2 regions of the Lacrimispora cavernae genome follow, and region 2 is predicted to be linked to the other one. Evidence: riboswitches for the same ligand, from Rfam matches in the RefSeq annotation. Region 2 holds a riboswitch; the other holds the start of a gene.

Region 1 (3,387 bases), 1.5 Mb from region 2:
ACCAAAACACATCGCTAATGACGGAGTATCGATGTTGTATAAACATGTGGCACAGAATACACTTTAACATGTAGAGCATGACCAATAAGAAACTATAAAAAATTTTAATTAGGACCGAATTTACAGTGAGGTAACCATTATGTTTGCAGACAGGTTTTAAAATACTATTAGCAGGGACTTTATGAAGATGATGCTTCACAAAGCCTCTGCACAATTTTATTTTTCACTTATGGTCAATGCCCATTTTTCGAGAAATGCACTTAAAAAGTCTTCCTGCTTCCCCTGGCAATTTTTCAGTGGTATCATATTTTTTGATGGAAGTTTCCAATTATAGAAAACTGTTTACACTTCCAAACAACCTACGATACCAAGAAGCCTATTAATGTACTCCACTTAGAAGCATTGGCTTTACGCTTATTTATTACTGTGTTTGATTGATCTGCTGGCTGTTCATAGCATTTAAGAAAACATTCTGCCAATGCATTGGTTGAATAGTTCCATTTAGTGCTTTTTTTACCATTTTTTCTCCTGGTATGTCATACATCAGGTTTCCCTGATTTACTGTTGCTACCACACTGCCCGCAGCAGAGCTTCTAACATTTGAACCACCAGAATTGTGTGAATCTCAAAAACAATTTTTTCCATACTAAATTTAAGAAAACTTCCGAAGACCTTGGAGCTCCTCCAGAAACTTATAGGTTCAGATATCTAAAGCTGTAAAGCCGGCAGGTAGAATGTGCCTTGATAATCACGCTCCAGTGTAACGGTATACCAGTAATCGTATGGCGCATCTTCCATAACGTACCCTTGCCCTCCTTTAAAATGGCAAAAAAATAAAAGATAGATTTTCATAACTGAAAACGTACCTTTCTTTATTTGCCCTTGATTTACCAAGTATCTTGTCCCTATAAGTTATAATTTAAGCCGCAAGCTTTCATGCCTGCGGCTTATTGTTTAAATGGAGATAGTGGGATTCGAACCCATGACCTCTTGAATGCCATTCAAGCGCTCTCCCAGCTGAGCTATACCCCCATGTCCGATATTATAGCAAAGCATTAAAAAAATTGCAACACCATATTGCATTTATTTTTTAAAATGTTATAATAATTCAAGAACATTTGAATATAGTTGTCTTCAGGGCAGGGTGAAATTCCCGACCGGCGGTAAAGTCCGCGAGCGCAAATTGTGCAGAATTGGTGTAATTCCAATACCGACAGTATAGTCTGGATGAAAGAAGATGTGTTAAATAGTGATAATACACCTGTTTATTTTTAACACCTGAAAGGCATACTTTCAGGTGTTACTTATTTTTCAGGAGGCTTTAACATGAATATGACAAAACAAACAAGTAAACTCACCCTCATGGCCATGCTTTGTGCGCTGGCCTTTGTAGCCGTTGTGGCAATCCGGATCCCTCTGATCCCCATGCTGCCTTTCCTGGAGTATGAGCCCAAAGATGTTATTATCATTACCGGCGGCTTCTTATTCGGGCCAATGTCATCTGCACTGATCTCCGTTATCGTATCATTTGTGGAGATGTTTACCATCAGCAGCACCGGAATCATCGGACTGATCATGAACGTTCTTTCTACGGTCGCATTTGTCTGTCCGGCAGCTTACTTCTATAAGAAGCACCATTCCCTTTTGGGTGCATTCCTTGGCATGGTGGCAGGTACCTTACTCATGACCCTGGTCATGGTTTTGTGGAACTACCTTATTACCCCAATTTACATGGGATATCCAAGGGATGCCGTGGTAAAGCTTCTACTCCCTGCATTCGTCCCCTTTAACCTTTTAAAGGGAGGAATCAACACGGCCCTGACTCTTCTTATCTATAAACCATTAGTCAACACGTTGAGAAAATCCAATCTCATGATTCCGACTTCAACGGATGCACCAAAAAAGCAGTCGTTCAATCTTGGCATGACCCTTGCTGCAGGGATCATCTTAATAACCTGTATTTTGGCCGTCCTGGTTATGAAGGGAATTATCTAAGTCAAGCGGATATTCGCAATCCGTTTCGCCACTTGCTCACAGCGTGCCCCGCTTCACCGGGCATAACCGAATAGCAGCTATTGCTGCTTGTCAGGTGGAGTTCTTGTTTCTTGTCGCAAAGCGGCAAGATGATGACACTCCACCTGACACAAGCAAGTCCCCACCTACTACTTAATGATTTTCATATTTGAAGTGGGGGACTTACTTGATTCGGTTAAAAACACGGAAAAGAAGGAGGGCTTCCCGTAAGGCACTCCCACAATAATAAAATATTTGTACAGCACACGGCATAGTCAGTTTGACTATGCCGTTTTGCCGTTTATTTCTTTCATGTCCGGCAATTCAATCACACCCACACACTTGTAATGGATTCCCACCTGCTGTACCCGCCCTCCCGAACATCCACAAGGTTAAAAAACGGGCTAAAAACGAAAAATTTCCACGCTTGCGGAAAGATATGGTATAATAGGGACAAAATGAAAACCGAAACATGGAAAGGTGCATTACAGCTATGAATGCGGCCTTGACAATACAGGAGAAGTGAAAGAATTTGCGGATAGCAACTTTGAAATGGTAAAAAGCAAACATTAAGTAATAAAAATTAAAGACGCTAAAATTTAATGTATACTTCAAAATATGAGGTGAAGAAATCGTGACAAACAAAAAAATCATAGTACAATTTACGGTACTGACATTTTCCATAGCCTATCTTGTGTCAGGTGCTTTAATTGCCCTTGGGCAATTCGGATATTCGGTTCACAATTGGGTTTACTCCTTACAACAATTTGTAATGAATATTCCTTTTGCAATCTATATTTTGTCGCCCGCTATTGCTTCATATATCGTTCTGAAGAAAAATAATAAAATAACAGATTTTAAGGAATGGTTGAAAACTGTTTTTTACGCCAAAAATAACATCTCTCTCTATTTGTTCGTTGCCGCAGGGCTTGCACTGTATTTTTTGATACATATTGCAGTTTCAGGCCCCACGGAAATGGTACTTCCATTTTATACGTTCTTCCTTTCCCTGCCTGGTAATCTTATTATCGGTGGCTTGGAGGAAGCTGGCTGGATGTACATATTACAGCCTGAGCTTGACAAAAAATATGGCTTTGTTTTGTCTTCTGTTTTTGTTGGAAGCATTTGGATTTTATGGCATATCCCTCTCTTCTTCATTCCGGGGACAAATCACGGAGAGGGACTCATTAACTTTTGGATGTTTGCAGTTCAACTCATGGCGTTTCGGTTTTTCAATGGGGCAATCTACAAAATATCCGGAAAAGGCGGTGTGTTTATGTGCGTATTATTCCACACCATGTTCAATGCGGCATCTCCCATCTTTGGCACCATGACTATGACTTGGGCGGGAACAATTGCCGCAAACGCTATGAT
Region 2 (3,387 bases):
CGTACATTGCCATAAAATTAACATTTTCCGTGGTAGCAAACTCAGCGGCACAAATAAAATCCCCTTCATTTTCACGGTCTTTATCGTCTGTCACAAGAACAATTCTTCCTTGCTGCAGCTCATTCAGTGCTTCTTCAATGGTGTTGTATTGAAACATATCGATTCCTCCTAAAAGCCGTATTTCTTAAGAAAGCCGGCTGTGATATTATTTTCAGGCTGCTGAATGGCCATCAGCCGTTCCACGTATTTACCGATACAGTCGTTTTCAAGATTGACCGTATCTCCAATGCGTCTGCCTGGCAAAATGGTCATTGATGCTGTGTGGGGGATGACAGAAACGCTGAAGCTATCCCTTTTAACTTTTGCTACAGTAAGGCTGATTCCGTCAATAGCGACAGATCCTTTTTCAATGATATATCTCAGAATATCAGGGGTGGTTTTAATCGTGTACCAAACGGCATTATCGTCCTTTTGAACGGCAGATACCGTTCCGGTGCCATCGATATGGCCTGAAACAATATGTCCCCCGAATCTTCCGTTTGCCGGCATTGCCCGTTCTAAATTGACAGGACTCCCCGTTGATAAATTTCCAAGAGAGGAACGGTTAAAGGTCTCGTTCATAACATCGGCAGTAAATCCGCCTTGAGAAAAGGCTGTAACCGTGAGACAGACACCGTTCACAGCGATACTGTCTCCCAGGCGGACATCCTCCATGATTTTCTTTGCCTGAACAGAGATAAAAGAAGATTCTGGGCCTTTGCGGATGGTTTGAATTTTGCCGATTTCTTCTATGATTCCTGTGAACACCGGATCACCTCGCTTTCCAATAGAATATCCTCCTCAACCCATGAAATAGTCGGTTTGCCCAGATGAAACGCCTGATCAGGGCTATCTACGCCAATGCCCATTACCGGAGTTTTTCCGCTGCCGCCAAATAGCTTAGGGGCAATGTAGGTCTGTACTTTGTGGACGATTCCGCTTTGCAGGGCAGACCAGTTTAAGGTGCCGCCGCCCTCCAGCAAAACACTGTCGATTTTTCTTTCACCAAGAGCTGTCATAAGGCAGTTCAGATCCATATGACCTTCTTTCGGGGGAAGTACCAAAATGCCGCAGCCTGCTTCCAGATAAGGGCGGTGTTTGTCTTTGTCCGTAATTACCGTTGCAAGGAGGGTGGAGGCAGTACCGGTGGTAGTAACAATCCTTGCGCTTAAAGGCGTTTTAAGATGGGTATCGCAGACAATACGGAGCGGATTTTTGCTGTTTTCCAGCCGGCAGGTCAGCAGCGGGTCGTCCGCAAGGACAGTGCCAACCCCCACCATAATGGCAGAATAGCGGTGCCGGTCCTCATGAACACGGTGACGCGCCGCTTCACCGGTTATCCATTGGGATTTTCCAGTGTGTGTCGCAATTTTTCCGTCCAAAGTCATGGCGTACTTCATGATCACATAGGGTGTTTTGTTTTGGATGTAGTGAAAGAAACTCTGGTTCAGTGCGTCACATTCCTCTTTTAAAACTCCTTTTGTCACCTCGATTCCACAGGAACGTAACAGCTCAATGCCTTTTCCTGCTACCAACGGGTTCGGGTCACAAGAACCGATTACCACATGGCGGATCCCGCGTTCCAGGATCGCGTCAGTGCAGGGGGGTGTCTTGCCGGAATGGCAGCAAGGTTCCAGTGTCACATACATGGTTGCTCCCTCTGGCGATGTGTGACAGCTTGCCAGGGCGTTGCGTTCCGCATGGAGCTCCCCGTATTTCCGGTGATATCCATGTCCGATAATCTTACCGTCTTTTACGATAACCGCTCCAACCATGGGATTTGGATTTGTCCAGCCACAGCCTTTCTTTGCAAGCTGTAAAGCAAATCTCATATATTCTGTGTCAGTCATGCAGCACCTCCTAAAAAACAAAATACCTTGAACAAAGTCGTTCAAGGCATTTAAGGTATCACACGTATTGACAGGTATGTACTGCAATAAAAAAAACTCCGGAACAAAAAATAGTTCCAGAGCAAATTTACATATACAAAGAAATACTGTGACTTATCATCTTCTTTTATCCAGACTATACTGTCGGCTTCGGAATTGCACCGAATCATGCCTTGCGGCTCGTGGGCTTTACCACCGGTAGGGAATTTAACCCTGCCCTGAAGATATTATTCAATTAAAATCATTATACTCCTTGTTTTGTATTTGTCAACTAAAAATATTGTGTTTACAATAAAAAGGATATAATGGCTGTTTTTTGGTTCATATGATAAGCGCAGCTAAACTGTTTTTACAGGCAGTAATGGACATCAGGGGTAAAATAGCCTTCTTAATATTTGGTGGTTTCATGCATAAGCCGGATACATGAATGCTTTTATTGCAATAGAATGTTGACACCAACCGTTATGTCTGCTTTAATTTTATTATAAACAAGTTGTTATTCAGGTAAAGTATGTACATTGTGCATAAAATTAGAGGAGCGGGTTATTTATTCAGTGAAGTGAAGGGGTGGAGTGGTGGATATTCAATTTAAAGAAGGGACTGTAGAATATTTAGACTGTTGTATGAAGGCAATGGAAAATTCGGCAATGTGTACGTCTTATTTTCAATCGGAGAAAAGCAGAAAAAATGCAGTGATGGAAGGAATAAATAAAGGAACTCTGTATGTTGCTTTGTGTGATGGTGAATGCGCTGGTTTTGCATATTTTATTTCAGAAGGCGCCTTTCACGCATATCATTATCTGCATTTAATTGCTGTTAAAGAGGAATACAGGGGGAATGGGGTAGGAAAGAAATTACTGGAATTTATAGAAGATATGCTTTTTAAAACCAGAGATAAAATATTTTTAGTGGTTGGAGATTACAATCCGGGTGCAAAGATTTTTTATGAGAAATCAGGATATAAGTACATAGGAACGATTCCAGGCCTTTATCGCAAAGGAATTGATGAATATTTAATGATGAAGGTATATGATGGGGGAGATTAGTTTAGGCAGAACCGCTCACCATAGAAACCCACTTTAACTTTTAGTAAATGCATTTATAGATTGATAGCTTATAATTTCACCATGGAACATCACCATGAAGTTGGGGAGTAATAAAATGAGTTTAGATTTCAACATAAAGACCCTTATATTCACAGTTGTTATAGGGCATCTTTTTTCTGGAATATTAGGTATCGCCTACATGGTCCAACATAAAAAGGATTCTTCTTTATATATTTTTTTATTTGCAAGGCTGTTTGATACCTTAGCATGGGTTTTTCTTGGGTTACGGGGCATCATCAATTCATTTATTTCAATATCGGTGGGTAATTCCTTTTTAATTATTGCCCATACCACGCAGATTATTGCCTTTTTAATTATTAAAGAATGCTATAACAAATTGATAAGACGGGCGT

What was found. A riboswitch is a leader RNA that binds a small molecule or an ion and turns the genes downstream of it on or off. The one in region 2 is predicted to bind FMN.
Region 1: linked by a shared signal. The riboswitch ahead of ABFV83_RS10250 (ECF transporter S component) and the one ahead of ribD (bifunctional diaminohydroxyphosphoribosylaminopyrimidine deaminase/5-amino-6-(5-phosphoribosylamino)uracil reductase RibD) in region 2 are both predicted to bind FMN.

What each region holds. Positions count from the first base shown of each region.
Region 1 covers NZ_CP157940.1:2,144,040-2,147,426, forward strand. The annotation lists tRNA gene ABFV83_RS10245 (tRNA-Ala) at 960-1,032, opposite strand; FMN riboswitch at 1,127-1,243, shown strand; gene ABFV83_RS10250 (ECF transporter S component) at 1,327-1,995, shown strand; gene ABFV83_RS10255 (CPBP family intramembrane glutamic endopeptidase) at 2,648-3,387, shown strand, end outside.
Region 2 covers NZ_CP157940.1:681,991-685,377, forward strand. The annotation lists gene ABFV83_RS03345 (bifunctional 3,4-dihydroxy-2-butanone-4-phosphate synthase/GTP cyclohydrolase II) at 1-157, opposite strand, end outside; gene ABFV83_RS03350 (riboflavin synthase) at 169-807, opposite strand; gene ribD (bifunctional diaminohydroxyphosphoribosylaminopyrimidine deaminase/5-amino-6-(5-phosphoribosylamino)uracil reductase RibD) at 789-1,889, opposite strand; FMN riboswitch at 2,044-2,158, opposite strand; gene ABFV83_RS03360 (GNAT family N-acetyltransferase) at 2,576-2,974, shown strand; gene ABFV83_RS03365 (GGDEF domain-containing protein) at 3,090-3,387, shown strand, end outside.